Linked DNA regions of Corallococcus caeni. The protein of the gene in region 2 interacts with the protein of the main gene of each other region in a pairwise test. Links are inferred from orthologs where the notes say so. Each region holds a gene or a part of one and is shown on either strand. Other genes may lie near its edges.

Region 1 (15,391 bases), on a different replicon or contig from region 2:
CGTACAGCTGCTTGTCCGCCACCAGGTCGATGCGGTCCGTGTCGTTGCGCTGCCAGGACACCCAGCCGGAGCCGGTGACGTAGAGCGAGTCGCGCGTCGTCGCCTTGCGGCCCTTCGCGTCCGTGGCCACCGCCTCCATCACGTACAGGCCGGGCTCCGCGGGGGTGAACCTGCACGCCTGCGGCGTCGCCGCGCTCTTCACCGAGCACTTCGCCGCCTCCGTCTCCACGGGCTCCGTGACGGTGAACCACTGGCCGCCGTCGCCCTTCTTGCGGATGGACTTCCAGTCGCGGCGCTTGACGTTCACGTCCACCGCGACGCCGTCCTGGCGCTTGCCCTCCGGGGAGACGGCGATGACCTCCAGGCCCACCTCCTTGCCCGCCTCCGCGAAGCCGGTGGAGAGCAGGCGCAGGCCCGCGTAGACGTCCGCGGGGTGCACGATGATGAGGTTGCGGTTGGCGACGCGCTGGCGGTTGACGTCCTCCACCTCCGCCTCCAGCGTGTACTCCCACGTCTTGCCGCCGGGCGCGTCCGCCGTGCCCAGCGCCAGCGCCAGCTGCCCCTGCGCGTCCGTGCGGCCGTCACCGGAGCCGAACGATTCAGTGCTGGTCTCCGGGTGCTCGTCGTCCCACCACCAGGTGTTCACGCCGAAGGTGAAGGCCTCGTTGCCCGGGGGCGCGAAGAAGGAGCTGGCGCGCTGCACGTTCCAGCGCACCTGCGCGTCGCCCATGGCGCCGCCGAACAGGTAGCGCGCGTCCACGCGGGCGGTGAGCGGATCGCCGGCCGCGGCGTCCCTCTTGGGCACCGCCACGTCCACGCGGAACTGCGGCGCGCGGTACTCCTCCACGCGGAAGGTGCCGCCGTAGCTCAGCGACTCGCCGCCGACCTTCAGCTTCGCGGCCACGTCGTAGTAGCCGAGCGGCAGGTCCTTGCCCAGCTTGAGGTCCGCGCGGAAGGTGCCGTACTTCGTGACGGCGGCCTCCGTCTGGAAGACCTTCTCCCCGCGCGAGCTGGTCACCGTGATCTGCGCCTTCGTGTTCGCGGGCGGCGACTTGAGCACGCCCAGGCGGCGGTAGCGCGCCACGCCCTTGAGCATCACGTCGTCACCGGGGCGGTAGATGCCGCGGTCGGCGAATACGAAGCCCAGGCTGTCCGGGACGCGGCCCTCCCACGCGCTCTGCAATGAGAACGCGCCGGGCGACATGCCGCCCTCCCACGTGGACAGCGTCACGCCGATGTCCGCGTCCTTCACCGCGGACACCATGGCCCAGGGCGTGCTCCAGGAGGACTCGTCCTTGGGCTTGAGCAGCTCCGACAGGCCCGGCACCTTCGCCAGGCCATTGGCGTCCGTCGTGCCCGTCCAGTGCTCCGTGCCCGCCTTGTCCCAGAGCGTCAGCTGCGCGTCCGGCACCGGGGCGCCCGTCGCCAGCGACGTCACCCAGACCACGCCGGAGGCAGCGCCCAGCTTCGCGTGCACGGCCAGGTCCGTCACCTGCCCGATGACGCGGTGCGGGTAGCGCTCCTTGAGCGTCGGCGCCGTGAGCCGCGCGAGGAACAGGCCCGTCTTCGCGCCGTTGAACGCCTGGCGCAGGTCCAGCGGCGACGTGCGCTCCACGTTGCGCGCGGCCTTCGTGTCCACCGTCGTCCGGAAGGGCTCCGTGGACGGCCACTCGTTGGTGTCGATGAGCTGCGCGAGCTGCGCGGGGGACAGCGACCACACCTCCGCCTGGATCTCCGGGACGTTGGTCGTCACCAGCGGGATGGAGCCGTCACCGGACGCCTCCACCAGCGCCTCGCGCGAGCCCGAGTCGAAGGCCGGATCCACGTCCGCCAGCGTCACCTCGCCCTGGAAGGCGGGGCCCGTCTGCCCGAAGAGGTCCTTGTAGCCCGCGGCGACCTTGATCTTGTACGTGGTGCCGGGGCGGTAGCGGCCGGGCAGCGACACGTAGGGGTTCTTCAGCTCCGCGCCCGCCCACGGCCGCTGCGTCTGCACGCGCTCCCAGTCGATCTCCGCCTTGGGCTCCAGCGTCACCTTGCCCTTGAGCGATTCGGCGTCCAGCTCGTTGGACGTGAAGAGGATGAGCGGGCCGTAGGAGCACTTCTCCTCGCCCCAGGTGAAGACGCACGCGCCCGCGGACTCCATCTTGAGCGCGCCGTAGGTGGCGTACGCGTAGCGCACCGCCTCCCCCATGGGCAGCGGGCCGTCCGTGCCCGTCAGCTCGCCGTCCACCACCAGGGTGAACTGCGTGCCCGCGGGCAGCTTCCGCGCGGGCTTCAGCTCGTACTTCACGCGGCGGTCCTGCGACTTGCGCTCCGGGCCGCTGCCCACCTGCGTCTCCTTCAGCTCCGCGTACGGCGTCGCCTTCACCAGCGTGAGCGGCACGGGCGCGCCGGTCGCGGGCTCCAGGCGCGCGTGCTGCGCCAGGTCCTTCACCGCCTGGTTGAAGGTCAGCGTGAAGACCTGCTCCGGCTCCAGCCAGCGGTACTCCGCCTCCGGTTGCGCGGTCTGGATGGCGGGGCGCGGCGTCTCGAACTGGAAGGTGTACGGCTCCGCCAGCGCGGTGCCGTCCATGGCCTTGAGGCCCGCGGGCACCGTCACCGTGTACTGCGTCCCCAGCTTCACGGGGGAGCCCGGCACGAACTCCACGCTCGCGGAGCCCAGCCAGCGCCACTCCCCTTCCAGCGCGGGGGAGATGCTCGCGGGCGCCGCCAGGCCGCGCTCCGCGGCGACGGAGCCCAGGGCGATCATCGGCTTGGTGAAGGTGATGGTCGGCCGGACGTTGCCGTAGGCCTGGCCCTGGGGCCGCACGGCCGCGATGGTGAGCGGGCCCTGCTCCGCGGCGTCCTGGGCGTCGATCTTCAGCGCGGGAGGCTCGGGCAGCGGCTCGACGGCGAGGCCAGGGGACTTCGAGGACGGAGTCGGCGCGGTGCCGGTCTCCGACGGGCCGCCCTTCGCGTCCTTGTCGCCCCGCGAACACGCGGTCGCGACGACGAGGCAGAGGGCCAGCAGGGAGAGTCTGCGCATGGTGGGGCTCACGGAGTTCCAGGGCGGGCACACGTGGCTGTCCCCCCTGAAAAATGACGCGAGCACCGTACCATGGGGCCCCCCGCCCCGCCTTCACTCCCGAGTCATCCCGGCAGCCGCGGATCCGCGCCTCGGATTCCGAGCGACTGAGAGTCCCGGCCCGTGACGCGGGGGTAACGCGGCCGGACATCCAGCACCGGAGGGCCGTCCGCGAGCACGGACGTGGGCGCGAAGGCCCGGGCGACGGACACGACACAGCCACCCAGCAGCTTGCGCCAGTGGGACTTGGGACGACGGGCGGGTGACGCCATGGATGCCTCCGGCCGGATGGGGGAGACACCAAGGTGGAAGGGGGACCGCGCACCGGCCATCGCACCGGTGCGCGAGCGCCCTTCCTTCAACGGACAGTGGCGGGGCTCTACCCGCGCGGAAGCAGCAGGCTCCCGGCGGCGAGTCCCAGCAGGAAGGCCACGGCGACGAGCAGCATCACCCAGCGCACGGCGACGCCCGTCGCGCGCGGGGCCTGCGGGCCCACGGTGGCGCGGGTGGGCGCGGATTCGTCCGGCACGAGGATGCGGACCTGGATGGCGGCGGTGCGCAGCACCTCGTCCACGTCGGTGAGGAACTTCTCGTACTCCTCCGGCGCGAGCTCCAGGGGGCTGCCGTGCTGGAACTCGTAGCGCCGGGCCACGGCCTCGTGGTTGCGCAGCGAGGCCTGTCCCCTGGCCACGTCCACCCAGCCCGCGACGAGCGCGGGGGCCACGCCCTTGCGGTCCACGAGCGAGATGGCCTGCCGGGCCTGCTTGCCGCCCGCGGTGCTGGGGCCTTCGGGCTCGTCCACGCGCAGGATGCGGTGCGGGGAGCGGCCGTAGATCTTGTGCTGGAGCTCGGTCTTGAGGCGCTCCGCGAGCAGCGCGGAGTGGGTGGCGAACATCGTGCGCAGCTCGGGCGTCTGCGCGGCCTGGCTCGCAGCCTGCGCGGAAGGCAGGGGCGCGAAGATCATCGGCTCCGGCCGGCTGGCCTTCGGCGGACTGTCGGCGCGTGCCGCGCGAGGCGGCTCGGGGGAGCTTCCGTCCAACTCGGCGCCACGGCCCGCGCGGATGAGCTCCGGCAGCTCGATGGACTCATCCTGCGCGCCTGTGCGGCCCAGGCGGGCCATCTCCGGAAGGCCCTGCCCTTCTTCACGGCCGCCGCCGCGCGCGGAGCCACCGCTCCGGGGAGGGCGGACGATCTCCGGCAGGCCCTGGCCTTCTTCACGAGCACCACTCCGACCCGGACGGATGATCTCCGGAAGCCCCTGGCCTTCTTCACGCGCGCCACCACGGCCCGCGCGCGCGTTCTCTGGAGGCCCCTGACCGTCGTCCCGCGTGCCGCCTCGACCTGGACGAATGATCTCTGGAAGGTCCTGCCCCTCTTCGCGAGTCACCGCACGACCGGGCCGCGCGATCTCCGGAAGGCCCTGCCCTTCCTCGCGTGCACCGCCACGCGAGGGGCGAAAGGCGGTTTGCGGCGCGGCGAAGCCCTCGTCGTCATCCTCGCCACGAACGTCCCAGCCTTCGCGCGCGTTGGGCGGAGGCGGGGGCGTGAGGCCGTCCACGCGGGTCTCCTCGACGAGGTCCTCGTCGGGAACGGGCGGCGGCGTCATCCGCGTCTCGAGGCCCGTGAGCTCCGCGGCGCGAATGGCCGCGCCCGTGGTGGGCGCGACGCGGGTCTGGTTGCCCCAGGACTTCCGGCCCGCACCGCTCGCGGACGCGCGGGCCGCCTCCGCGGCGGCCCGCTGCGTGGAGGCCGGCACCTGGGTCTGCTCGGTGCGGACCTCCTCCGTCTCGTCCAGGTCGTCGTCGAGCGGTGCGACCCGGGTCTCGTCGATCCGCTCCGGCGCGTCGTTCCTGCGGTGCCCCTTGGCCATGTGCGCGACCTCTCGCGTCAGACCATAGCGCTTCGTCCCGCCGCCGGGGATGGGGCGTGCGCGGTCAGTACCGCGGCCAGTCCGGGCAGACAGTTTCGATGGCGCCCCCCAGCCACGACGCATACGCCGCGTCGTCCGCGACGGTGTACGCCTTCCCGTACGTCCGCTCGAAGTACTCCGCCCAGTGCGGCTGGGAACCATCCAGGTCCGTGAAGCCGTACTCGCGCGCCAGCGTCCACGACGCGACCACGCGCCCCGCCCTGCGGTGGACGTGCGGATCCGCCGCCAATGCCGCCACCGCGCGGCCCACGTACGACGGCGTCTCCGACGCGATGAAGTCCGGCACGGTCTTCACCGCGTCGCGCCAGTTCGCCTCCTTCACCCCGAAGCCATCCAGCATCTCCTCCGAGCGCAGGAACCCCGGCGTCACCGCCAGCGCCGTGACGTTCGTGCGGCGCAGGTCCCGCGACATCGCGAAGGCCAGCCGGATGACCGCCATCTTCGTCACGTCATACGCGACGCCGCCCCGGTACCCGAACGAGTCCCCATCCGTCACCTCCACGATGAGCCCCCGGTCGCGCTCCAGCATCAACGGCACCGCGTAGCGGCTGGTGCAGAGGTGCGTGTACACGGCGCGGTCGAACATGAGCCGCGCCTTCGCGGGTGACTGCTTCCAGAAGGCCAGCCCCAGCTCGTGCAGCGTCTCCCCGCCCCAGATGTCGTTGACCAGCACGTCCAGCTTCCCGGCCTCCGCGCGGATGCGCTGGCAGAGCGCCTCCACCTCCTCCTCCACGGTGTGGTCCACCCGCACCGCGATGCCCTTCCCGCCCAGCGCCGTCACCTGCTCCGCCGTCTCCTCGATCGTCTCCGGCCGCGAGTCCCCGCTCGCCAGCCGGCCCCGCACGCTGCGCCCGGTGCAGTACACCGTGGCCCCCGCGGCCCCCAGCATCGTCGCGATTCCCCGGCCCGCGCCCCGCGTCGCTCCCGCGACCAGGGCCACCTGTCCCTCAAGTGGCTTCATGTCAGTGCTCCCCTTTCACGCGCCACCTTGCACGCCCAATCCTGACAACCCCTGTCATGATTCCCGGTCCAGGCTGCACCTCACCCCAAGCCCGGAGGGCCCATGCGCGCGGATCGCCTCGTCCACCTCTTGATGCGCCTCCAGGTCCGCCCGCGCAGCACGGTGGGCGAGCTGGCGCGCGAGCTCCAGGTCTCCAGCCGGACCGTGCACCGCGACCTCGACGCCCTCTCGACGGCGGGCGTCCCCGTGTACGCGACGCGAGGCGCGGCGGGCGGCGTGGCGCTGATGGAGGGCTGGCGCACGCAGCTCACCGGCCTCACGCGTCCGGAGCTCCAGGCCCTGGCCACGCTGGGAGCCCCCGGAGCCCTGGAGGACCTGGGCCTGTCCACGCCGCTGCGCACGGGCCTGGTGAAGCTGGCCGCGGCCCTCCCCGCCCTCCAGCAACCCGCGCTGGAGCACGCGCGCCAGCGGCTCCACGTGGACGCCTCCGGCTGGTTCACCGGCCGCGAGCCGCTGCCGCACCTGGGCAAGCTGCGCGACGCCGCCTGGCAGGACCGCCGCGTGTCGCTGAGCTACCAGGACTTCGACGGCGCCCGCTCCCGCCGGACGGTGGACCCCTACGGGCTCGTCATCAAGGCGGACCGCTGGTACCTCGTCGCCGGGACGAACAAGGGCCCCCGCGTCTTCCGGGGCGGGCGCATTGGCGACGTGCGGCTCTCCCCCCAGGGCTTCACCCGCCCCCACGGCTTCGACCTGCCCGCGTTCTGGAAGGACTGGTGCGCGAAGTTCGCCGTGGAGCGCCCCCGCTACGACGTCACCCTCGCCTGCACGCAGGAAGGCGAAGCGGCGCTGCGGAGGCTGCGTCCCCCGGCCGACGGTGAGCGCATCGACAAGGCGCCCGCGGCACGCGGTGGGAAGCGGAAGGTGACGCTGGACTTCGAGCGGGAGTCCATCGCGGTCTCCCAGCTGTGCGAAATCGGGGCGGGCGTGGAGGTGCTCGCCCCGGAACCGCTGCGCCAACGGCTGGCCGCGCTGGCGGCCTCACTCGTGGCGCTCTACGGCGGACCCGGCCGGAAGAAGGGGCCGGGCCGCCGCGCCCGCTAGAAGTGCAGCGGGTGACCCAGCGTGGCCTCGGCGCCCTCGTGCATGATCTCGGAGAGCGTCGGGTGCGCGTGGATGGTGTGGGCCAGCTCCTCGGTGGTGATCTCCAGCTTCATCGCGACGCAGGCCTCGGCGAGCAGCTCCGTGGCGTGCGGCCCGATGATGTGGATGCCCAGCACCTCGTCGTACTTCCGGTCGGAGACGATCTTGATCATGCCGATCGACTCGTTGGAGATGGCCGACTTCGTGACGGCGCCGAAGGGGGCGATGCCCACCTTCACGTCGTAGCCGCGCTCCTTGGCCTTCTTCTCCGTGAGGCCCACGGACGCCACCTCGGGGTAGCAGTACGTGGCCGACGGGGTCAGGTCGTAGTTGATGGGCGCGGGGTTCTTCCCGGCGATGTGCTCCACCACCATCACGCACTCGGCGCTGGCCATGTGCGCCAGCATCGGCGTGGGGATGACGTCGCCGATGGCGTAGACGTTGGGCTCGCTGGTGCGGCACAGCGTGTCGACCTTGATGAAGCCGCGGTCGGTCTGGATGGACGTCTTGTTGAGGCCCACCTCCTCGGTGACGGGCGCGCGGCCCACCGCCGACAGGAGGATCTCCGCCTCCAGCGTCTTCGTCTCCTCGCCCACCTTCATGGTGACGCGCACGCCGTCCGCCGTGTGCTCCACCTTCTGCACCGCGGAGCCCGTGTGCACGTCGATGCCGCGGCGGCGGAAGATCTTGTCCAGCTCCTTGGAGACGTCCGCGTCCTCGATGGGGAGCAGCGCGGGCATGTACTCCACGATGGCCGTCTTGCTGCCCACGTGGTTGAACACGGAGGCGAACTCGCAGCCCACCGCGCCCGCGCCCAGGACGATGATGCTCTTGGGGATGCGGTCGATGGTCAGGATGGAGTCACTGTTCATCACCCGCTTGTGGTCCACCTGCACGTTCGGCAGGGACTTGGGCACGGAGCCCGTGGCGATGATGATGTTCTTCGTCTCCAGGGTCTGCTTGGAGCCGTCCTCCGCCGTGACCTCCACCTTGCCCTTGCCGGAGATGCGGCCGTGGCCCTTCACCACGGTGATCTTGTTCTTCTTCATCAGGAAGTCGATGCCGTTGGCACCCTTGGTGACGACCTTGTCCTTGTGCTTCTGGGCGTTGGCCCAGTTCACGGTGGGGTTCGCCACGTCGATGCCGAAGTCGGACGACTCCTTGATGTGGTGGAAGAGCGACGCCGTCCACAGGAGCGACTTGGTGGGGATGCACCCGCGGTGCAGACACGTCCCGCCCAGGCGCTTGTCCTTTTCGATGATGGCCGTCTTCAGCCCGAGCTGGGCCGCGCGGATGGCGCCCACATAGCCGCCAGGACCCGAGCCGATGATCACCACGTCGAAAGTCTCAGCCACACACGCCTCCGGTCATTTTTGCGGATGGAACTCGCGGGCGCTGATAACCCCCGGTCCCGGTTGGAATCAAGGAGTTTGCTCGTGCGTCGCTTCCCGCTCCACACGCTTCTCTTGATGCTAGTAGCGCTGCTGGCGTTCGCCCGCCTCTATTACGTGTCGCATCAAACCCCGCCCGCTCCGGCCCCCGGGCAGCCACCGGCCGCGACGCCGGTGAGGCTCACCCCGCCCGACCTGGGCCCCGCCGCGTGCCGGAGCCTGGACGCCGTCCTCGGGGACCTGCTCGCGTCCGACGGAGGCACCTCTGCGGATGCAGGGACCGCCTGGAGCGATGCGCGCCGGCAGCTCGGCGACTGTCCCACCCCTCCCGCCGCCGCCTGCGCGAGGGGCCCTGCCCTGGCCTCCCGCGCGCCCCTCACCGCGAAGGACGGCCTGCCCCGCGAGCTGCTCGCCACCCTCTGTGAGCGCTGTGCGCCGGACGACAATCCCTGCGGCCAGGCCGTGACGCACGCGTTGCAGGAGGCCGCGAACCGGGGGAACCCTGCCCTGCAGGAGGCGCAGTGGAGCCTGGAGCACGCGGGGCCCGCCCTGGGCGCGACCTGCCAGGAGCTCGTGCGCCAGGCCGTGGGGCCCGCGGCCCTGACGGGAGCGACCGTGGAGCCGCCGCTCCTGGCGCTGCTGGAGACGCTGGCTCCCACCTGTGTGAAGACGGGGCAGCTGCCCGCCCCGCTCCTGAACGCGGCGGCGGTGCAGCAGGGCTCGCGAGCACCCCAGCTGGCGACGCTGCACACGCAGGGCGCGGTGGAGACGAAGCCCATCGAACCGGATCACCCGACGGGGCCGGGAGACGCGTTCCGCGCGTTCGACCGGGACGAGCTGTCGGGGGTGAAGCTGCCCCTGGCGAGCAGCGGCACGGGCTCGGGCTCGGACGGCACGCTGCGGCTCGAGTACGCGCCGGTGCTGAAGTACGCGGTGTCCTTCCAGGTGCTCGCCACGGGGCCGGGCTCGCTGCGGGCGCACGTCCGCGCGCCGGAGGGCGTGGGGCGCGCTGGGCCGGGAGGCACGGGGTACTTCGTGGACCCCACCGTCTGCCGCTTCCGCGGCACGGGCAGGTGGGAGATCTGCAAGCCCGCGGTCCCCCTGCTCGACGTGGACGCGCTGAGCGTCCTTCCGGAGCGGCCGGGAGTGGAGCTGAAGGAGCTGGAGATCATCGGCGCCCGGTAGCGCGGGCGCCATCACGCACGCGGCGTCGGAGGGCCTCCGACGTCGCCCGCGTGGGTCTCAGGCGATGAGGCCGCGGTCGCGCGCCTGGCGGAAGATGGACGTCGCGTCCTTCTTCAGGGCGGTGGAGACGTCCTTGACGATGGCGTCCGCCGACTTCGCGACCGACAGGTAGTTGTCGAACGTGCGCGTGAGGATGAGCACGCCCGAGATGATGACGCGCTGGAGGTTGTGCTGCAGGTCCGTGCCCTCGTACACGAGCCAGGACTGCTCACAGTAGCGGCGGCCCTCGGCCACCATCTGGTTCAGGTGCGCGCGCTCGGTCGCATCGGGAACCTTCGCCTTGGGGCTGATGGACGCGATGTACAGCACGTTCTGTCCCAGCCGCTGCGTCGCCTCCTCCATCTGCGCCATGATGGCCTGGACGTCATCCTTCGTCGGCGGGTTGTGCCAGCGCGAGAAGAGGACGCGGTCGATGAGTTCGGATTGGTACGTGGCAGACACGAAGCCTCCGGGATGCGAACGCTGATGACGACGGGGCCGCTTCGTCGGGCACGGCCCGTGTCGCAGACCGGAATCTGTACCAGGATCACAGAAGCACTTGAAGAGTAGCGGACACACGCCTGCACCTTTGGGGTGCCTGTGTGCCAGCCACGCTGTGAGGATGCAGTGCAGTTGGACAACTCCGCCTGGGTCGCAACCGACACGCCGGGGAATCCTGGGATTTCAGGGCACCTTCGGACGTGCGCGCGCGGCGAGGACGGCCTTCACGTCGTCCAGCGTCAGGCCCAGGGGTCGGACCGCGACGAGCACGTGGTAGAGCACGTCGGCGGCCTCCTCGGCGGCCCGGTGCTTGTCCGCGTCCGCGCAGGCGGTGACGAGCTCCGCGGCCTCCTCGCCCAGCTTCTTCAGGCGCAGGTTCCGGTCCTCCAGCAGGCGCCGCGTGTAGCTGGGCTTCGCGCCCTCCGGCAGGGGGCCCGTCGCGCGGGCGGCGAGCGTCGCGTCCAGGTGCGCGAGCGTGTCCCAGCGGCCTTCACCGAAGCAGGTCTCCTCGCCGGTGTGGCACGCGGGGCCGGCCTTCCGCACGCGCGCGAGCACCGCGTCACCGTCGCAATCCGCGGTGAGGGAGACGACCTGCTGGGTGTTCCCGCTGGTGGCGCCCTTGTGCCAGAGGCCGCGCGTGCGGGAGCGGTAGTGCATCTCGCCCGTGGCGAGCGTGCGCTCCAGCGCCTCGCGGTCGGCGTGCGCCACCATCAGGACGTCGCCGGTGCTCGCGTCCTGCGTCACCACCGTCACCAGCCCCTGGCCCTTGTCGAAGTTCAACGTGGAGAGGTCCAGCGTCATGGCCGCACTCCCTTGCCCAGCACCTCGCGCACCTGCTTCGCCAGCGCCGCGTTGGTGGCGATGCCGTCACCGCCGAACGCCGTGCGCGTACCCTTCCAGTCGGTGAACACGCCGCCCGCCTCCTCGATGATGGGTTGCAGCGCCGCCGCGTCCCAGGGGGACAGGGCCTCGTCCACCATGGCCTCCGCGCGGCCGGTGGCGACGAGGAGGTAGCCGTAGCAGTCCCCCCACGTGCGGGAGAGGGACGCCTGCCGGGACAGCTCCCGCCACGCCTGGCCCTTCGCGGGGTTCTGGAGGAAGCGCTCGTCGGTGATGAGCACCACGGATTGCGCCAGCGAGTCCTGCTCCGACACGCGCGCCGCGGAGCCGTTCCAGAAGCAACCCAGGCCCGGAGACGCGACGAGCAGCTCGTTCACGGCCGGGAAGTAGGCCGCGCCCGCGAGGATGTTCTCCCCTTCCGCCACCGCGACCAGCGTGCCCCACAGCGGCACGCCCCGGATGAACGTCTTCGTGCCGTCGATGGGATCCAATATCCAGCGGCGCTTCGCGCCCGGCCGCGACTCGCCGAACTCCTCGCCCAGGATGCCGTCCTCGGGGAAGTGCGCCTCCAGCCACTCGCGGGCGGTCCACTCGGCGGTGCGATCCGCCACGGTCACGGGCGTTCCATCGCTCTTGGTGTCCACGGCGATGCCGCGCCGGAAGAAGTCCAGCGCCACGTCACCGGCCTTGCGCGCCACGTCGGCGGCGGCCTCCATCAAATCTCTCGGGTCCGCGTTCATGTCGTGCTCCGGATGGAGATGCCGTTGTCCTTCAGCAGGGCCTTCAAGGCGCCCACGGTGGTGAGGCCATCGTGGAGGATGCCGGCCACCAGCGCCGCATCCGCCGCGCCAATCGTCAGCGCGTCTCGCACGTGCTCCGCGCGGCCCGCGCCGCCGGAGGCGATGACGGGCACGTCCACGGCCTCCGCCACCGCGCGCGTCAGGTCCAGGTCATAGCCCGTGCGCGCGCCGTCCCGGTCGATGCTGGTGAGCAGCACCTCGCCCGCGCCGCGCCGGACGCACTCCTTCGCCCAGGCCACCGCGTCCAGGTCGGTGGGGCGGCGGCCTCCGTGCGTGTAGACGCGGTAGCGGTCGCCCTCCCGCTTCGCGTCGATGCTGGCCACGACGCACTGGGCGCCGAAGCGCTCCGCGCAGCCGGTGAGCAGTTCGGGCGTGGCCACGGCCGCGGAGTTGATGCTCACCTTGTCCGCGCCGGCCCGCAGCGCGCGCCCCACGTCCTCCACGGTCCGCACGCCGCCGCCCACCGTGAGCGGGATGAAGAGGCGCTCCGCGGTGCGCTGGACCAGGTCCCACAGCGTCTGCCGCTCCTCGGCGCTCGCGGAGATGTCCAGGAACGTCACCTCGTCCGCGCCGGCCTCCTCATAGCGCCGCGCCAGCTCCACCGGGTCGCCCACGTCGCGCAGGCCCTCGAACTGGATGCCCTTCACCACGCGGCCGCCCTTCACGTCCAGGCAGACGATGATCCGTCGGCGGAGCATCACTTCACCTCCAGGGAGACGCTGCCCTTCATGCTGAAGACGACGCCGGAGTCCACCATCGCGTCGCGCAGCGCGAGCCCCAGCGCCTTGAAGGCCGCCTCGGTGAGGTGGTGGCTGTCCTTCCCGCGCAGCACGCGCAGGTGGAGCGTGATGCGCGAGTGTTCGCAGAAGGAGCGCATCCAGTGCTCGTACAGCCGGTTCTTCAGCGGGCCCCGGTAGTAGAAGCGCCCGCCCGCGTCCAGGCACGCCTGCACCAGCGCGTCGTCCATGGGCAGGGTGCGCTCGCCGTAGCGCGCCGCCGTGGCGGGGATGACGCGCTGGACGGCGGTGCCCAGGGTGATGGCCACGTCCTCCATCAGGTGGTGGCGCAGGTCGCCGCGCGCGCGCAGGGTCAGGTCCAGCCCCGCGTAGCGCGCGAAGGTGGCGAGCATGTGGTCGAAGAACTTGAGGCCCGTGTCCACCCGGGCCACGCCCGTGCCGCGCGCCAGCTCCACCGTGACCTGCGTCTCCTTCGTTTCCCGGACGACCGTCGTGACCGTGCTCATTCCGTGAACTCCCGCGCGACCGCGCGCGCATCCAGCCGTCCTGTGTAAAGCGCCATGCCCACCACAGCCCCGTGCGCGCCCACCTTCGCCAGCGCGCGCAGGTCCTCCAACGTCGTCACGCCGCCGGAGGCAAGGATCCGGTGCCGGCTCGAACGGGCCACCTCCTCCATCAGCGGCAGGTCCACGCCGCCCAGCTGCCCCTCCTTGTGCACCGCCGTGACGAGCAACCCGCCCAGCGGCAGGGGCTCCAGCGCGGACAGCACGTCGCGGATGTCGCGCGCGCTGCCGGCCGTCCAGCCGCGCGTCACGACCTCGCGGCCCTTCACGTCCGCGGCGACCACCACGCGGCCCGGGAAGCGCTCCGAGACCTCGGTGAGCCAGGCGAGATCCTCGATGGCGCGGGTCCCCACGACGACCGAGGACGCCCCGCCCGCGAGCACCGCCTCCACCCGCCAGGCCTCGCGCACACCGCCGCCCACCGAAAAGGTAAGGCCCGGGGCATACGACACCAGCCGCGCCACCACATCCGCGTTGGAGCCCTTGCCCAGCGCCGCGTCCAGGTCCACGACATGGAACGTGCGGAAGCCCAGCGAGAGCCACTGCTTCAAGGCATCCAGCGGATCATTCACGCGCACGCGCTCCGCCTCGTAGGAGCCTCCCACGAGCTGCACGCACGCGCCTTCCCGCAGGTCGATGGCCGGGATGGCGATCACGAGGCCACCTCCTGGAGGAACGCCTGCACGAAGCGCACGCCCGCGTCGGAGGACTTCTCCGGGTGGAACTGCACGCCCAGCACGTTGCCGCGCCGCACGGAGGCGGGGAACCGGTCGCCTTCGTGGGTCGTCCAGCCCACCACCTCGCGCGGCTCCACGGCACGGCACACGAAGCTGTGCGCGTAGTACACGGTGGACAGCCGCGCGGACTTAAGCGCCCGGTCCTCCTCCACGTCGTTCCAGCCGATCTGGGGGACATGCCGCGCGGCCAGCCGCGTCACCCGGCCCGGGAAGTAGCCGAGTCCCTGCCCTGCCCCCTCGTCGCTCTCCTCGAAGAGCAGCTGCATGCCCAGGCAGATGCCCAGGCACGGCAGGCCCGCGTCCAGGGCCTTGCGCATCGCCTCGCGTCCCGGAGCCAGCCGCGCCGCCGCGGAACCAAATGCCCCCACGCCGGGCAGCACCAGGACGTCCGTATCCAGCGCGCGCGACGGCTCCTCCTGCACGCGCACCTCCGCGCCTGGCGTGGTGGCCAGCGCCTTGATCAGCGAGTGCAGGTTGCCCGCGCCGTAGTCGAACAGGGTCACTCGCATCACAGCACCTCCTTGAGCGCCTTCAGCGCTGAAGCCATCAGGGGCCAGGGACCGCAGCCGATGCGCAGCGCATCGCCCACGCCCGTGAGCCCTTCGAACACCCGCACGTTCACGTTGCGCTCCCGCAGCGCTTCGCCCACCCGCCGCGCTTCCGGCACGGGGACGAGGAGGAAGTTGCCCTCCGAGGGCAGCGGCTCCAGGCCCAGCGCCCTCAAGCCGCCGCGCAGCCGTTCGCGGTTCTCCACGGCCTCCGCCGCGCAGGCCTCCATCCAGGGGACGTCCTCCGTGAGCGCGGACACCGCCACGGCCTCGCCCAGCGTCGTGTGCTTGTAGGGCCCCCGGGCCTTCTCCACCTCCGCGACCAGCGACGGCGCGCCCACGCCCCAGCCCACCCGCAGGCCCGCGAGCCCGAACGCCTTGGACATCGTGCGCGTCACCAGGACGTTGGGCCGCGTCCGCGCCAGGTCGAGGAAGTCTCCGCCCCGCGTGAACTCCACATAGGCCTGGTCGATGAGCACCACGCCCCGCGCCTGATCCACCAGCCGCTCCAGCGCCGCGCGGGAGGCCACGGTGCCAGTGGGGTTGTTCGGCGTGCACACGTAGATGAGCTTCGCCCCCGTGGCGAGCAGGCCCTCCACGTCCAGGTCCAGGTCCGAACCCGCCCGCAGCGGCACGGGCACCGGCTTGAGCGCGCTCAGCCGGGCGAACATGGGCACCATCACGAACGTGGGGTCCGGAAAGGCCACCACGTCTCCGGGCTCCAGGAAGGCCCGCAGCGCGCAGTCGATGACGTCGTCCGAGCCGCAGCCCGTCGTCACGTTCTCCACCGCGACGCCCGCGTACCGCGCCACGGCGCGCTTCAGGTCCGGCGCATAGCCGCCGGGATAGCGGGAGAGCTTCAGGAGGCCCTCTTCCCGCAGCACGCGATCCGCCGACGGGGGCGCTCCGAAGAGGTTGGTGTTGTCGCTCAGGTCCACCCGGCACGGCTTCT
Region 2 (15,415 bases):
AGGACCTCCGCCACGTCGCGGAACAGCTCCCCGGACGCGAGCAGTCCGCCGCAGTGATGCGGCTCCCGCGCCAGCGTCAGCGCCACCGCCTTGCCCAGCACCGCGTCCCAGAAGGGCTCCGAGTCGGGGGGCAGGAGGAACTCGCGGATGACGGACTTCGGCCATGGCAGCACGGTGGTGGGGTCCGCGTCGCTCAGGCTGGTGAAGCAGTCCAGGTCCACGTCCAGCAGCACGGCGGACGTGGCCTCCAGCACGTCGCGCACCGCGTCCGTGGGGCCGGGGTGCAGGTACGCCTCCGCCGCGCGGTCCACTGTCGTCACCGACACGATGCGGTGCGAGCGGCCCCGGGTGTCCACGTACGTGTCTCCGGCGAAGGAGCCCCGGGGCCGGGTGCGCGCGATGATCAGCGCGTCGCCCACGAGGTTCGCCTCCATCGCCGCGATGATGTGGTCGTAGTTGCGCACGTCCAGGCGCCACCGCGCGTGCTCGTCCAGCGCGCGCAGGCCGGCGGAGCGGTCCGGCATGTCGGCGGGGCGCTCGGGCACGACGATATCCAGGTGCCGGTCCAGCGTGACGAGCAGGGCAGGGGGCCCTGCGTCGCCCAGGGCACAGGCCCACGCGGGCAGCGCGAGCCGGTGCGGGTCGAACACGTAGGCATCCTTCGGGCCACGGCCACCGCCCAGCCCCAGCCGCACCACGCCCGCGAGGCGCAGGTGGCGCAGGGCGTCGTCATCTTTCGAATTCATGCGGGACGAAATCCCCTCCAGACTCCGGCGTTGGAGACGTGACCCATCTTGCCGCGAAAGGAGCCCCGCCCCGCGGGGTTCAATCACGCATGCGTCCATTCGTCACCGTCGCGCTGCTCCTCCTGGGGATGCCGGTCCTGGCCCAGGAGTCCTCGTCCTTCCTCCGCCAGTACGCCGAGACAGGACGCTTCATGAACGGGCGCCCGGTCGGCGCGCGCATCACCCCGGACGAGAAGTCCGTCCTCTTCCTGCGCACCTCCCCCACGTCCAACGTGCGCATGCTCTACGCCTTCGACGTGGCCAGCGGTCAGACGCGCGAATTGCTCACCCCCGAGGCCCTCCTCAAGGGCGCGGAGGAGACGCTGTCTCCGGAAGAGAAGGCCCGCCGGGAACGCATGCGCGTGAGCGCCCGGGGCTTCACGTCCTACAGCCTGTCCGAGGACGGCAAGCGCCTCCTGGTGTCCCTCTCCGGCCGCCTCTACGTCGTGGACCACTCAACGGGGAAGTCCACGGAGGTGAAGACGGGCCCGGGCGTCATCGACCCGCGCCTGTCCCCGGACGGCAAGCAGGTGGCGTACGTGCGTGAGCATGACGTCTACCGGGTGGACCTCACGGCCAACCAGGAGAAGCGCGTCACGCAGGGCGGCACGGCGGACAAGACGCACGGCCTGGCGGAGTTCGTCGCGCAGGAGGAGATGGGCCGCTTCTCCGGCTACTGGTGGAGCCCGGACGCGAAGTTCATTGCCAACGCGGAGTCCGACACCTCCGGAGTGGAGAAGCTCACCGTCGTGGACGTGATGCACCCGGAGCAGCCCGGTGCGTCCTTCCCCTTTCCGCGCGCGGGCAAGGCGAACGCGAAGGTGCGCCTGGGCATCACGCCCGTCACGGGCGGCAAGACGGTGTGGGCGCAGTGGGACGCACAGAAGTACCCGTACCTGGCCACGGTGAAGTGGGACCAGGGCGGGCCGCTGACGTTGCTCGTGCAGAACCGGCTCCAGACGGAGGAGCAGCTGCTCGCGGTGGATCCGGCGACGGGCAAGACGCGCGTGCTGCTCACGGAGAAGGACGCGGCGTGGATCGACCTGCACCAGGACTTCCCGCTGTGGCTGGAGGATGGCTCCGGCTTCCTCTGGTACACCGACCGCAACGGCGCTTCGGAGGTGGAGCTGCGCAAGGCCAACGGCGACCTGGACCACTCCGTGGTGAAGCCGGGCGCCGGCTTCCGGGCCCTCTCGCGCTACGTGGAGAAGGACCAGACGCTGTACTTCATCGGGGATCCGAACCCCACGGAGAGCCACCTGTGGCGCGTGAAGCCCAGTGGCAATCCGGAGAAGGTGGCCACCGGCACCCCCGGCCCCGCCGTGGAAGGTGGCAGCGTCTCCAAGAGCGGAGGCCTCGTCGTCCTCAACACCCAGGGCCCCAGGAGCATGCTGCGCACCGTGGTGCTCAAGGGTGACGGCACGAAGCTGGGCGAGCTGCCGGAGATTGCCCAGGAGCCGTCGTTCACGCCGAACTTCGAGGTGCGCCAGGTGGGCCCGAGGAAGTTCTGGACCTCGCTCGTGAAGCCGCGCGACTTCAAGCCCGGCCAGAAGCTGCCTGTCATCGTGGACATCTACGGCGGACCCATCGTCACCGTGGTGCACCAGTCCATGGCCATGCACCTGCTCGACCAGTGGATGGCGGATCAAGGCTTCCTGGTGGTGAAGGTGGACGGCCGCGGCACGCCGCTGCGCACCGCCGAGTGGAACCGCGCCGTGAAGCACGACTTCGCCACCGTCACGCTGGATGATCAGATTGAAGCGGTGCAGGCCCTGGCGAAGGAGGTGCCGGAGATGGACCTGAACCGCGTGGGCATCACCGGCTGGAGCTTCGGCGGCTACATGGCCGCGCTGGCCGTGATGAAGCGCCCGGACTTCTTCAAGGCCGGCGTCGCGGGAGCGCCAGTGACGGACTGGCGCGACTACGACACGCACGCGACCGAACGGTGCCTGGGCCTGCCGGAGGAGAACCCCCAGGCCTACGAGGTCAGCAGCCTGCTGACGTACGCGAAGAAGGAGGGGCCCATCGGCGCGCTGCTGCTCATCCACGGCACCGCGGACGACAACGTCTACTTCTTCCACACGCTGAAGCTGTCGGACGCGCTGTTCCGCGCGGGCAAGCCGCACCAGCTGCTGCCCCTGTCCGGCTTCACGCACATGGTGGCGGACCCCCTCGTCACGCAGCGTCAGTACGAGCGCGTCATCGCCCACTTCCAGCAGAACCTGAAGTAGCGGGAGGCCTCGGGTGCCCCGGGGGCTTCGTCCGCTTCCGGTGGGAATCCTCTCCAGGGCTGGACGTTGAGGGGGCCGCGCGGCGGCCGGAGTGTAGGCTTGCCCGCACCTTCCCGCGAAAGGAGCCCCGCCCCGCGCGGGGATTCAGCTACGCATGCGTCAGGTCCTTACCGCCGCCGCGCTTCTCCTCATGAGCAGCGCCCCCTCCATCGCCCAGGAGCGCAAACCCTCCGCCATGGCCCCTTCGCAAAAGCAGCCGGACACCTTCCTGCGTCAGTACGCCGAGACGCGCCGCTTCCAGAGCGGCCGCCCCGTGGGCACGCGCATCACCCCGGACGAGAAGTCCGTCCTCTTCCTGCGCACCTCCCCCACGTCCAACGTGCAGATGCTCTACGCGTTCGACGTGGCCAACGGCCAGGCGCGTGAGCTGCTCACCCCCGAGGCCCTCCTCAAGGGCGCGGAGGAGACGCTGTCTCCGGAAGAGAAGGCCCGCCGCGAGCGCATGCGCGTGAGCGCCCGGGGCTTCACCTCCTACAACCTCTCCGAGGACGGCACCCAGCTGCTGGTGCCCCTCTCCGGGCGCCTCTACGTGGTGGACCGCGCGACGGGGAAGTCCACGGAGGTGAAGACGGGCCCCGGCGTCATCGACCCGCGCCTGTCCCCGGACGGCAAGCAGGTGGCGTACGTGCGCGAGCACGACGTGTACCGGGTGGACCTGGCCGCCAACCAGGAGAAGCGCGTCACGCAGGGCGGCACCGCGCAGAAGACGCACGGCCTGGCGGAGTTCGTGGCGCAGGAGGAGATGAGCCGCTTCTCCGGCTACTGGTGGAGCCCGGACTCGAAGTCCATCGCCTACACGGAGTCCGACACGGCCGACGTGGAGAAGCTCACCATCGTGGACGTGATGCACCCGGAGAAGGGCGGGGAGATCTTCCCGTACCCCCGTCCCGGCAAGGCGAACGCGAAGGTGCGCCTGGGCGTCACCCCCGTCACCGGCGGCAAGACGGTGTGGGCGCAGTGGGACGCGCAGAAGTACCCGTACCTGGCCACGGTGAAGTGGGACAAGGGCGGGCCGCTGACAATCGTGGTGCAGAACCGGCTCCAGACGGAGGAGCAGGTGCTCGCGGTGGACCCCGCCACGGGCAAGACGCGCGTCCTCCTCACGGAGAAGGACAACGCCTGGGTGGAGCTGGCCCAGGACTTCCCGCTGTGGCTGGAGGATGGCTCCGGCTTCCTCTGGTACACCGAGCGCAACGGCGGCCCGGAGGTGGAGCTGCGCAAGGCGAGCGGTGAGCTGGACCGCTCCGTCGTGAAGCCGGACGCGGGCTTCCGCAACCTCGCGCGCTTCGTCCAGGCGGACAAGACGCTGTTCTTCACCGGCGACCCGAACCCCACGGAGAGCCACCTGTGGCGCGTGAAGGCCGGCGGTGCTCCGGAGAAGGTGGCCACCGGCACCACGGGTCCGGCCGTGGAGGGCGGGCTCGTCTCCAAGAACGGCGGCCTCATCGTCCTCAACACGCAGGGCCCCAAGGCCATGCCCCGCACCGTGGTCCTCAAGGGCGACGGCTCGAAGCTGGGCGAGCTGCCGGAGGTCGCGCAGGAGCCGTCCTTCACGCCGAACTTCGAGATCCGCCAGGTGGGCCCGAAGAAGTTCTGGACGTCGCTGGTGAAGCCGCGCGACTTCAAGCCCGGCCAGAAGCTGCCCGTCATCGTGGAGGTCTACGCGGGCCCCACCGTCACCGTGGTGCACCAGTCCATGGCCGCGCACCTGCTCAGCCAGTGGTTCGCGGACCACGGCTTCCTGGTGGTGAAGGTGGACGGGCGCGGCACGCCGCTGCGCACCTCCGAGTGGAACCGCGCGGTGAAGAACGACTTCGCCACCGTCACCCTGGATGATCAGATTGAAGCGGTGCAGGCGCTGGCCAAGGAAGTGCCGGAGATGGACCTCAGCCGCGTGGGCATCACCGGCTGGAGCTTCGGCGGGTACATGGCCGCGCTGGCCGCGCTGAAGCGCCCGGACTTCTTCAAGGCCGCGGTGTCCGGCGCCCCGGTGGTGGACTGGCGCGACTACGACACCCACTACACCGAGCGCTACCTGGGCCTGCCCGAGGAGTCGCCCCAGGCCTACGAGGTCAGCAGCCTGCTGACGTACGCGAAGAAGGACAGCCCCATCGGCGCGCTGCTGCTCATCCACGGCACCGCGGACGACAACGTCTACTTCTTCCACACGCTGAAGCTGTCGGACGCGCTGTTCCGCGCGGGCAAGCCGCACCAGCTGCTGCCCCTGTCCGGCCTCACGCACATGGTGCCGGACCCGCTCATCACCGAGCGCCAGTACGAGCGCGTCATCGCCCACTTCGAGCAGAACCTGAAGAAGTAGGGCGGCACACCCGCCTTTGAAAAGGCAGAGGCCCGGTTCCCTTTTCGGGGGCCGGGCCTCTGTTGCTTCAACCAGTCCGTGAGGAATGGCTGAGACGCGTCACTTCACGCCGCGCGGACGTTCTGCGCCTGCAGACCCTTCGGGCCCTTGGTGACTTCGAACTCCACCTTCTGGCCCTCGGCCAGGGTGCGGAACCCATCCATGTTGATGGCGGTGTGGTGGCAGAACACGTCCTCGCCGCCGCCGTCCTGGGTGATGAAGCCGAAGCCCTTCGCGTCGTTGAACCACTTCACGGTACCAGTTGCCATTGCGCTTCCTTGCGTTTGCAGAGCAGCCGTGGGGAAGGCCGCCCGTTCTGCCCGACGACCGGGGAGACAGAGCTATTTGTAGTGAAAGGGCCGACTGGAAGTCCAGCCGGCCCACCGGGAATGCCCGTCTTCCACCCCCGCACAGTCATGTGCGGCGGAGTAGGTCAGATGTCGAGCAGCAGGCGCTCGGGGTCCTCGATGCACTCCTTCACGCGCACCAGGAACTGCACCGCTTCGCGGCCGTCCACCAAGCGGTGATCGTACGTGAGGGCGATGTACATGATGGGCCGGATGACCACCTGGCCGTCGCGGGCCACGGGGCGCTCCACGATGTTGTGCATGCCCAGGATGCCCGTCTGCGGCGGGTTCAGGATGGGCGTGGACAGCATGGAGCCGAAGATGCCGCCGTTGGTGATGGTGAACGTGCCGCCCGTGAGGTCCGACATCGTCAGCTTGTCGTTGCGCGCACGGCCGCCGTAGTCACCGACCGTCTTCTCCAGCTCCGCGAGCGACAGCTTGTCCGCGTCACGCACCACCGGCACCACCAGACCGCGGCTGCCGCTCACGGCCACGCCGATGTCGTAGTAGTGCTTGAAGATGACGTCCTCGCCGTCGATCTCCGCGTTGATCTGCGGGAACGCCTTGAGGGCCTCCACGGACGCGCGGATGAAGAAGCTCATGAACCCGAGCTTCACCCCGTGCTTCGCCTGGAACTTGTCGTTGTACTTCTTGCGAAGCGCCATCACCTCGCCCATGTCCACCTCGTTGAAGGTGGTGAGCAGGGCGGCGTTGGACTGGGCCTGGAGCAGGCGCTCCGCGACGCGCTTGCGCAGCGGCGTCATGCGCACGCGCTCCTCGCGAGCGGCGTTGGGGCGCGGGCCGGACGGCGCGGCGGGGGCCGGGGGCGCGGAAGGGGTGGCGGCCGGGCGGTTCAGCTGACCCTGCACGTCCTCCTTCATGATGCGGCCACCGGTGCCGGAGCCCTTCAGCTGGCCCACGTCCACCCGGTTCTCCTCCGCCATCTTCTTGGCGGTGGGGGTGATGCGCGCGTCGCTCTGGGCCTGGGCGGCGGCGGACGTCACCGGCGCCGCGGCCTGGGCGGGCGCGGGCGTGGCGGCGGCAGCGGCCGGCGAAGCGGCAGCGGCGCCAGCACCGGCCTCGATGGTGCCCAGCACGTCGCCCACGCGGACCTTGTCGCCCTCCTTGAAGGCGATGGACGCGATGCTGCCGGCGGCGGGGGAGGGCACGTCGATGGTGACCTTGTCGGTCTCCAGCACGACGAGCGGCTCGTCCGCGGAGACAGACTCACCCTGCTTCTTGTTCCACTTGCCGACGACGGCCTCGGTGATGGATTCGCCGAGCGGGGGGACTTTCAGTTCAACGGCCATTCTGGGGTCCTCGGAGGATGGCTTCTTCGATGATGAGCTGCTGCTCGTAGTCGTGCGTCTTCGTGAAACCGGTGGCGGGGCTGGCGGCCTCGGCGCGCCCGATGTAGCCCAGCTTCACCGTCTGCTGCTGCGAACGGTGCGACAGGAGGTCGTGCAGGCGCGGGAACATGAAGTGCCACCCGCCCGCGTTGCGCGGCTCCTCCTGCACCCAGTACAGCTCCTGGAGCGACGGCAGCTTCGCCACCAGGTTCGCCAGCTCGTCCTGCGGGAACGGGTAGAGCTGCTCCACCCGCACGATGGCGATAGAGTCGTCCTTGCGCTCGTCCCGGGCCTTGGCCAGGTCGTAGTACACCTTGCCGCTGCACAAGAGCAGCCGCTTCACCTTCGCGGCGTCCGCCTTCGCGTCCGGAATCACTTCCTGGAACGCGCCCGTGGCCAGGTCGTCCATGCGGCTGATGGCCTCCGGACGGCGCAGCAGGCTCTTGGGCGACATGATGACCAGCGGCTTGCGCACCGGGCGCAGCACCTGGCGGCGCAAGAGGTGGAAGATCTGCGCGGGCGTGGTGGGGTAGCAGACCTGGAGGTTGTCCTCGGCGCACAGGTCCAGGAAGCGCTCCAGGCGCGCGCTGGAGTGCTCCGGGCCCTGGCCCTCGTAGCCGTGCGGCAGGAGCAGCGTGATGCCGGACAGCCGGCGCCACTTGCTCTCCGCCGCGGCGATGAACTGGTCGATGATGATCTGCGCGCCGTTGGCGAAGTCACCGAACTGGGCCTCCCACAGGGTGAGGCCGTCCGGCACGTCCAGGCTGTAGCCGTAGTCGAAGCCCAGCACGCCCATCTCCGACAGCGGGCTGTTCCAGACGTTGAACGTCGCCTTGCCGGTGGGGAACTGACGCAGGGGCACGTACTCCTCGCCCGTCTGCGTGTCGTGCAGCACCGCGTGGCGGTGGCTGAAGGTGCCGCGCTCGCTGTCCTGGCCGGACAGGCGGATGGTGTAGCCCTCCGACAGGAGCGTCGCGTACGCCAGCGACTCGCCCTCGCTCCACTGGAGCTCCTCGCTCTCCAGCATGCCCTGGCGCTTCTTGAGGACCGTGCGCTCCACGTCGCGGTGCACGTTGAAGCCCGCCGGCGCGGTGGCCAGCTTCTGGAGCGCGTCGCGCAGCGTGGCCTTGGCCACCGCCGTGGACACCTGGGGCGCGTTCTTCAGGAGGCCGCCCTTGTAGGGCTTCCACAGGCCTTCCAGCGCGTTGGGCTCCTTGAACTGGCTCTCCTGGCGGGCGCGGGTGAGCGCCGCGTCGAAGTCCTGGAAGCAGCGCTGCTTGATGCTGTCCGACTCCTCCGCGCTGATGCGGCCGGCTTCCGCCAGCGCCTTCGCGTACAGCGCGCGCACCGGCGGGTGCTTGCGGATGAGGTCGTACATCGCCGGCTGGGTGAAGGACGGGTCGTCGCCTTCGTTGTGGCCGTAGCGGCGGTAGCAGATGAAGTCGATGACCACGTCGCTCTTGAACGTCTGGCGGTACTCCGCCGCCAGGCGCGCCACGTGGACGCACGCCTCCGGGTCATCCCCGTTCACGTGGAACACCGGGATGTCCAGCATCTGCGCGATGGCGGTGGCGTAGATGCTGGAGCGCGAGTCCGACGGGTCGGTGGTGAAGCCCACCTGGTTGTTGATGACGATGTGGACCGTGCCGCCCGTCGTGTAGCCCTTGAGGCCGGAGAAGTTGAGCGTCTCCGACGTGATGCCCTGGCCGATGAAGGCCGCGTCGCCGTGGATGAGCAGCGGCACCACGCCGGTGCGCTCCGCGTCCCCGCCGCGGTCCTGCTTGGCGCGCACGCGGCCCTCCACCACGGGGCCCACGCACTCCAGGTGGCTGGGGTTGAAGGCCAGCGACAGGTGCACGTTCTTGCCGGCCCGGGTGGTGTGGTCCGACGAGAAGCCCATGTGGTACTTCACGTCGCCGCGGCCCAGGTACGCCTTGGGGTCCTTGGGGCCGTCGAACTCGCTGAAGATCTGATCCGGCTTCTTGCCCAGGATGTTGGTCAGCACGTTGAGCCGGCCGCGGTGGGCCATGCCGATGACCAGCTCCTTCAGGCCCATGGCGCTGCCTACTTCCAGCAGCGCGTCCAGCATGGGGATGAGGGCCTCGCCGCCGTCCAGGCTGAAGCGCTTGGCGCCCACGTACTTCGTGTGCAGGAAGTTCTCGAAGCCCTCCGCGTACGACAGCTTCGTGAGGATGTGGCGCTGGTCCTCCACGGAGAACGGCGTGCGGTTGTCGCTGTGCTCCATGCGCTGCATGAGCCAGCGGCGGCGCTCGCTGTCGAGCATCTGCATGAACTCCACGCCGATGTGGCCGGAGTACGTGCGGCGCAGCCGGGTGACCAGGTCCGCCAGGCGCACGCGCTGCTGCGGGAAGACGTTGTTGCACTCCACCGCCTGCTCCAGCTCCTTCGCGGCGAAGTGGTTCTCGTCCATCAGCGCCACGTCCGCCACGTGCCCCAGCTGCGGGCGCGGACGGTCCAGCGGATCCAGCTTCGCGCGCAGGTGGCCGCGCAGCCGGAAGGCGGTGATGGCCTGGTCCACCTTCGACTGCAGCCCGATGTCCTGCGCCGGAGCCGCCGGGGCCTGCGGTGCCGCGGCGGCGGCCGGGGCCTGAACGGCGACACCGTTCGCCTTGCCCTTGCCCTTGCCTTCCGCGGCGGCCGGGGCGGGAGCCTCCAGCTGCTTCGCGTTGAAGATGGGGCGGCCCGTGCCGTTGTTGCGCTCGAACACCTCACGCCAGCTCGCGTCCACGCTGCCGGGGTCATCGAGGAAGCGGGCATAGAGCCCCTCGATGAAGTCGATGTTGGCACCAGAGAGGAAGCTGTCCTGGAAATTCGCCATGGCGGGGGTCTTTTACTGGATGGGCGCCGCGTTGGGGGGTTTTCGCCTCAGTTTGTTGAACCGCGTCATGCCCGGCTGCCTGTCTTCGCTCAAGAGAGCAGCTGGAGTCATGCTCCAAGTGAGCGGAGCTTCACCGAAGGCCGGATTCCCCTGGCTGGAAGGGGCTCAAAGGAGGCGCCAGCCTCCCTGGCATGCTGAACGGACGTACATCCGAGGCCGGAGGGATAAGGAGGGGCGGGGCCTCCCACCCACGTTCAGGAGTGGTAAGCACACGCCCCCTCTTCCCTCCCTAACCGAGAACGTACCGACATGCTCCTCCAGGGCAAGAAGCTGCTCATCACCGGCGTGCTCACCCCGCAGTCGTTGGCCTTTGGCGTCGCGGAGCACGCGATCGCGCAGGGCGCCGAGGTCATCCTCACCGGCTTTGGCCGGGCCAAGTCCCTCACGGAGCGCAGCGCGAAGCGGCTCAAGCCCGGCACGGAGGTGCTGGAGCTGGACGTGACGAACCCGGCGCACTTCCCGGCGCTGACGGAGGCGCTGCGCCAGAAGTGGGGCCGCGTGGACGGCGTGCTGCACGCCATCGCGTACGCGCCCGAGGACGCGCTGGGCGGCAACTTCCTCAACACCCCGTGGGAGAGCGTGCAGACCGCGTTCCGCGTCTCCGCCTTCTCCGTGAAGGAGCTGGCGACGGCGTGCGCGCCGCTGATGCCCCCGGGCGGCTCCATCGTGGCGCTGGACTTCGACAACCGGCAGGCGTGGCCCATCTATGACTGGATGGGCGTGTGCAAGGCGGCCATGGAGGCCACCGTGCGCTACCTGGCGCGCGACCTGGGGCCCAAGGGCATCCGCGTGAACGCGCTCGCGGCGGGCCCGCTGGCCACCGTCGCGGCCAAGGGCATCCCCGGCTTCAAGGCCCTGGCGCAGTACTGGGGCAAGCAGGCCCCGCTGGGCTGGAGCGACAAGGACAGCCACGACCACGTGGCGAAGACGGCCTGTGTACTCCTGTCCGATTGGCTGTCGTCCACCACGGGCGAGATGATTCACGTGGACGGTGGCTACCACGCGGTGGGCGCACCCCCAGTGGAGACGGTGGAGACACCGGCAGAAGGGGTCCCCGCGAACCCCACGCCCAAGGACGGCTGACGCCACCCAACCTTGTCGGAAAACCCAGACATTCGCCTGCCAGGCTTCCCGGCGGACGGAAGCCCCCCGCTTTCGCCCGTCGGAGCGCTCACGGTAGGATCACTCATGCAGCGCAGGACATCTCCGCACCCCGCGGAGCCTGTGCGAGGAGCCGTGGCACAGTGAGCACCAACGTCTTGCTGGTGGACGACAGTCCGACCGTCCGCAACATCCTCAAGATCTACCTGATGAACCTCAAGGTCAGCATCGTCGAGGCGGAGGACGCGCAGCGCGCGCTGCAGCTCTTGCGGCTGGTGCCGGTGAGCGTGGTGATCGCGGACATCAACATGCCGGTGATGGATGGCATCACCTTCGTGAAGGAGGTCCGCGCGAGCGCGCAGGCGCAGGTGAAGAAGGTGCCGGTCATCCTGCTGACGGCGGAGAAGGGCAACGACCTGCGCCAGCGCGGCTCGGAGGCCGGGGCCAACGCCTTCATCCAGAAGCCGGTGTCCCACGACGAGCTGACCAAGACGGTCCGCCAGTTCCTGAACGGGGGCTGAGCACCGTGAGCCTGCCGACGCTGCTGCTGGTGGATGACAGCGACGCCATCCTGGCGCTGGAGCGGGCCATCCTCTCCGGTCACTACACCATCCACACGGCCAGCAACGGCCGTGAGGCGCTGGACAAGGTGGGGCGGCTGCATCCGGCGGCGGTGCTGTTGGACCTGTCCATGCCGGAGATGGACGGGGACGAGGTGCTCCAGCGGATGAAGGCGGACCCGGGCACGGCGGACATCCCGGTCATCATCATCTCCTCGGAGAAGCAGCGCGCGGAGGCGTGCCTGGGCTTTGGCGCGGAGGCGTTCCTGCCCAAGCCCTTCCGCGCGGACGAGCTGCTGGCGCGCGTGGGCGAGGCGCTGGAGAACGCGCGGCGCCGCTCGCGCTCCGGCGCCATGCTGGTGCTGCGGCTCAACGTGGGCGAGCGCGAGTTCGCCGTGCCGCTGGACTCCGTGAAGGAGGTCCTGCTCCAGCCCCTGACGCGGCCCCTGCCCACCGGCCCCGCGTACCTGCGCGAATACGTGGAGCTGCGCGGCCAGGCGGTGTGCGTGCTGGACGTGGCGCTGCGGCTGGGCGTGGAGCACCGGGTGGCCATCGCGGAGCGGATGCTGGTGGTCATTGAAGCGGAGGGCGTGCAGCTGGCGCTCACCGTGGACACGGTGAAGGACCCGGAGGAGTTCCAGGCGGGCGACATCGACCGGCGCGAGAAGGTGGGCGGCGCCGAGCACGGCCTGCTGCAGGAAGGGCTCGTGGGCATGCTGCGCACCGGCGGCCGCGCGCTGCCCATCCTGGATCCGAAGGTCTTCATCTCGCGCGGCCTCTTGCGCGACCTGCCCGCGCTGCTCGCGCCGGTGGAGGAAGAGCGGAGCGCATGAGTGCGGGGCTCGACCCGAGGCTTCTGGCCCGTGCCCGGGAAGTGGTGGCGGACACCACCGGCTTCCGCGACGACGCCATCGCACAGGATGCGGTGGAGCGCGTGCTGCGCGCGGAGCTGGCCCGGGGACGCGTGCCCACGGAGGTCCTGAGCGAGCTGCAGCAGCTGGGCTCTCCCCTGGCCTACACGCTGGTGCGCGCGGTCCTGGTGGGGGAGACGTACTTCTTCCGCCAGCCGGAGCACTTCCGCTACATCACGCAGGAGGGCATCCCGTCCGCGCTGCGCCACGGCGCCATGCACCTGCGCGGCTGGAGCGCGGGCTGCGCCACCGGCGAGGAGGCCTATTCGCTGGCCGCGTGCCTGCTGGCGTGCGCGCCCCCGGGGATGCCCGTGGAGGTGGTGGGCACGGACCTGCACGAGGCCAGCCTGGAGGCCGCGCGGCGCGGCACCTACGGCGCGTGGTCCCGGCGCGAGTCCGCCCCCGCGCTGCACCCCGTGTACGAACTGCTCAACGGGCGTCAGGTCTCCATCCTCCCGGAGGTGCGCAAGGTGACGCGCTTCGCTCCGGCGAACCTGCTGGCGCCGCTGCCGGAGCGCTTCGGGCTCTTCGACTTCATCCTCTGCCGCAACGTGCTCACGTACTTCTCTCCGTCCGCGCGCGACGCGGCCATCGTCCACCTGGCGCGGAGCCTGGCGCCGGGGGGCCTGCTGTTCCTCGGCACGGTGGAGGTGGACCGCGCGCCGCCGGGGCTCACGCGCGAGGGGCCGCCGGAGCTGCAGGCCTTCCGCAAGCCCCGCCCGGAGGAGCGCACCTTCGCGCAGCTGCCCGTGGCGCAGCCCGTGGCCACGCCGCGCATGACGCCCACGCCCCGGCGGCTGTCCGCGCCGCCGCCGGCCCTCCCCGCGCCGCCACCGTCCCCTCCGCCCTCGCCCGCGCGGCTGCACCTGCAGGCGCTGGAGCGGATTGAAGAGGGCAACGTGGCCGGGGCGACGGCGGTGCTGGAGCTGCTCGTGAAGCAGGCGCCGGACTACCTGCCGGGCCTGCTGGAGCTGGCGCTGTTGCGCGAGCGCGCGGGCGCCCGGGACGCGGCCTTTCCGCTGATGCGCGCACTGCGCACGCGGGCGGGGCAGTTGCCACCGGACACGCTGGTGGATGGACCGGAGGCGCTGCCCGCGCGCTTCTATCTGGCGTCCGCTGACGCCTACCTGAATCTGGGGGCGCTGGAATGAAGGGGACGCCGCGGATGGTGGACGAGGCCCTGGAGGATGAGACGCGGGAGCTGCTCGCGCGCCGGGCCGCGCGCCTGCGCGAGCAGGGCGAGTCGACGGTGGAGGAGGCGGTCCACTGGATCGCCGAGTTCCCGCTGGGCGAGGAGCGCTACGCGCTGCCGCTGGAGTCGCTGCGCGCGGCGCTGCCCCTGCGCATGGTGACGCCGGTGCCGCTGTCGGCGCCCGCGGTCATCGGCGTGCTGCGCTTCCAGGGGCAGGTGCTGTCCGCGCTGAGCCTGGCGTCGCTCTTGGGCGGCCACGGGTGGCGGCAGGACCCGGCCGTGCTGCTGGTGGTGGACCGGGGCGACGGCGAGCTGTGCGCGCTCGACTGCGAGGCCATCCCGCGCCCCACGACGCTGCCGCTCGCGTCCGTGGAGGCCGCGCGCGCCCGGGCGGAAGGGCCGGTGGTGGAGGTCTTCACCCACGACCGGCAGCTCATCCACCTCATCGACCCGCGGCGCCTGTTCCTCCGCTCCGACGTGGGAGTGCGACATGCCCGTTGATCCGATGCTGCAGCCCCTGGTGGCGGGCTTCGCCGTGGAGGCCCAGGAGGTCATCCAGAAGGTCACCATGGACCTGCTGGAGCTGGAGCGCGAGGGGCTGGAGAACGACGCGCTCGCGAAAATCTACACGCGGCTGGGCCGGCACCTTCACACGCTGAAGGGCAGCGCCGCGTCGTTGGGCCTCCAGGACCTGGGCGACATCGCCCACAAGCTGGAGGACGCGCTGGCGCCGCTCAAGGCGCACACGCAGAAGATGCCGCGCCCGGTGGTGGACGTGCTGCTGCACGGGCTGGACCTCTTCATGCTGCGCGCCCAGGCGCACGCGGACGGCCGGGGGGACCACCTGCCGGACCCCGCCGCCGCGCTGGCCCAGCTGGTCGCCGCCGCGCCGCCGCCGGAGGAGTCCGCCGCGCTGCCGGGCGGAGGCTTCGCGCAGGTGCCGTCCGATACCGCCAGCGCGCCGTCCGCGGCCGCCAGCGCCCCGGCCAACGTCCTGGGCGAAGCGCCCGCCGCGCCGGAGCCCTCGGGCGAGTCCTCCGACGCCGGGTGGCGGGTGAGCGCCAACCAGGTGACGTCGCTGATGCGCGAGGTGGAGCGCCTGCGCGAGGTGCGCCTGCGGGTGGAGGAGCGGAGCCGCGAGCTGGAGCGGGTGTCCACGCTGCTCGCGAAGCAGGGCCTGCTGGCGGAGACCGCGGAGGCGCGCACGCTCCTGTCCGGGACGGGCCGCTCGCTGCGCACCGACGGCGAGGAGACGAGCGATGTCGTGGACGCGCTGGAGGACGGCCTCAAGGCCATCACCACGCGCCCCACGCGCACCATCCTGGACCCGCTGCAGCGCATGGTGCGCGACCTGTCGCGCCAGCTGGGCAAGGAGGCGCGGCTGTCGGTGGTGGGCGCGGAGGTGTCGCTGGACCGGCGCCTCTTGGAGAAGCTCCAGGGCGCGCTCGTGCACATCCTGCGCAACGCCGTGGACCACGGCCTGGAGATGCCCGCGGAGCGCGAGAAGGCCGGCAAGCACCACGAGGGCGCGCTCACGCTGCGCGTGGAGCAGCAGGGCAACCTCCTGTACCTGGAGGCGAGCGACGACGGGCGCGGCATCGACCTGCACCAGGTGCGCAAG

Evidence for each region.
Region 1: the proteins of odhB (region 2) and lpdA interact in binary tests that used the Escherichia coli proteins (3 or more experiments, as listed by UniProt). The link is inferred for Corallococcus caeni from one-to-one orthologs.

What each region holds. Positions count from the first base shown.
Region 1 is NZ_BTTW01000003.1:19,705-35,095, reverse strand. Bases 6,255-9,230 are described here. They hold lpdA (dihydrolipoyl dehydrogenase), read right to left. Parts: upstream 8,454-9,230; coding sequence 7,056-8,453; downstream 6,255-7,055. Other genes in these bases: AABA78_RS14415 (hypothetical protein), read left to right, coding at 8,568-9,230; AABA78_RS14425 (helix-turn-helix transcriptional regulator), read left to right, coding at 6,255-7,059. Also shown: AABA78_RS14445 (alpha-2-macroglobulin family protein), read right to left, coding at 1-3,025; AABA78_RS14440 (hypothetical protein), read right to left, coding at 3,130-3,336; AABA78_RS14435 (hypothetical protein), read right to left, coding at 3,444-4,934; AABA78_RS14430 (SDR family oxidoreductase), read right to left, coding at 4,999-5,955; more of AABA78_RS14425, read left to right, coding at 6,058-6,254; more of AABA78_RS14415, read left to right, coding at 9,231-9,674; AABA78_RS14410 (DofB protein), read right to left, coding at 9,732-10,175; bifunctional phosphoribosyl-AMP cyclohydrolase/phosphoribosyl-ATP diphosphatase HisIE, read right to left, coding at 10,398-11,015; hisN (histidinol-phosphatase), read right to left, coding at 11,012-11,794; imidazole glycerol phosphate synthase subunit HisF, read right to left, coding at 11,791-12,552; AABA78_RS14390 (imidazoleglycerol-phosphate dehydratase), read right to left, coding at 12,552-13,097; AABA78_RS14385 (1-(5-phosphoribosyl)-5-[(5-phosphoribosylamino)methylideneamino]imidazole-4-carboxamide isomerase), read right to left, coding at 13,094-13,810; imidazole glycerol phosphate synthase subunit HisH, read right to left, coding at 13,807-14,400; AABA78_RS14375 (pyridoxal phosphate-dependent aminotransferase), read right to left, coding at 14,400-15,391. UniProt on the Escherichia coli protein: Lipoamide dehydrogenase is a component of the glycine cleavage system as well as of the alpha-ketoacid dehydrogenase complexes.
Region 2 is NZ_BTTW01000001.1:1,928,818-1,944,232, reverse strand. What follows is about bases 4,981-7,980. They hold odhB (2-oxoglutarate dehydrogenase complex dihydrolipoyllysine-residue succinyltransferase), read right to left. Parts: upstream 7,093-7,980; coding sequence 5,869-7,092; downstream 4,981-5,868. Other genes in these bases: AABA78_RS07715 (2-oxoglutarate dehydrogenase E1 component), read right to left, coding at 7,082-7,980; AABA78_RS07725 (cold-shock protein), read right to left, coding at 5,501-5,704; AABA78_RS07730 (S9 family peptidase), read left to right, coding at 4,981-5,396. In the rest of the region: AABA78_RS07740 (hypothetical protein), read right to left, coding at 1-746; AABA78_RS07735 (S9 family peptidase), read left to right, coding at 836-3,016; more of AABA78_RS07730, read left to right, coding at 3,171-4,980; more of AABA78_RS07715, read right to left, coding at 7,981-9,970; enoyl-ACP reductase FabI, read left to right, coding at 10,280-11,113; AABA78_RS07705 (response regulator), read left to right, coding at 11,275-11,652; AABA78_RS07700 (response regulator), read left to right, coding at 11,658-12,524; AABA78_RS07695 (CheR family methyltransferase), read left to right, coding at 12,521-13,753; AABA78_RS07690 (chemotaxis protein CheW), read left to right, coding at 13,750-14,295; AABA78_RS07685 (hybrid sensor histidine kinase/response regulator), read left to right, coding at 14,285-15,415. UniProt on the Escherichia coli protein: E2 component of the 2-oxoglutarate dehydrogenase (OGDH) complex which catalyzes the second step in the conversion of 2-oxoglutarate to succinyl-CoA and CO(2).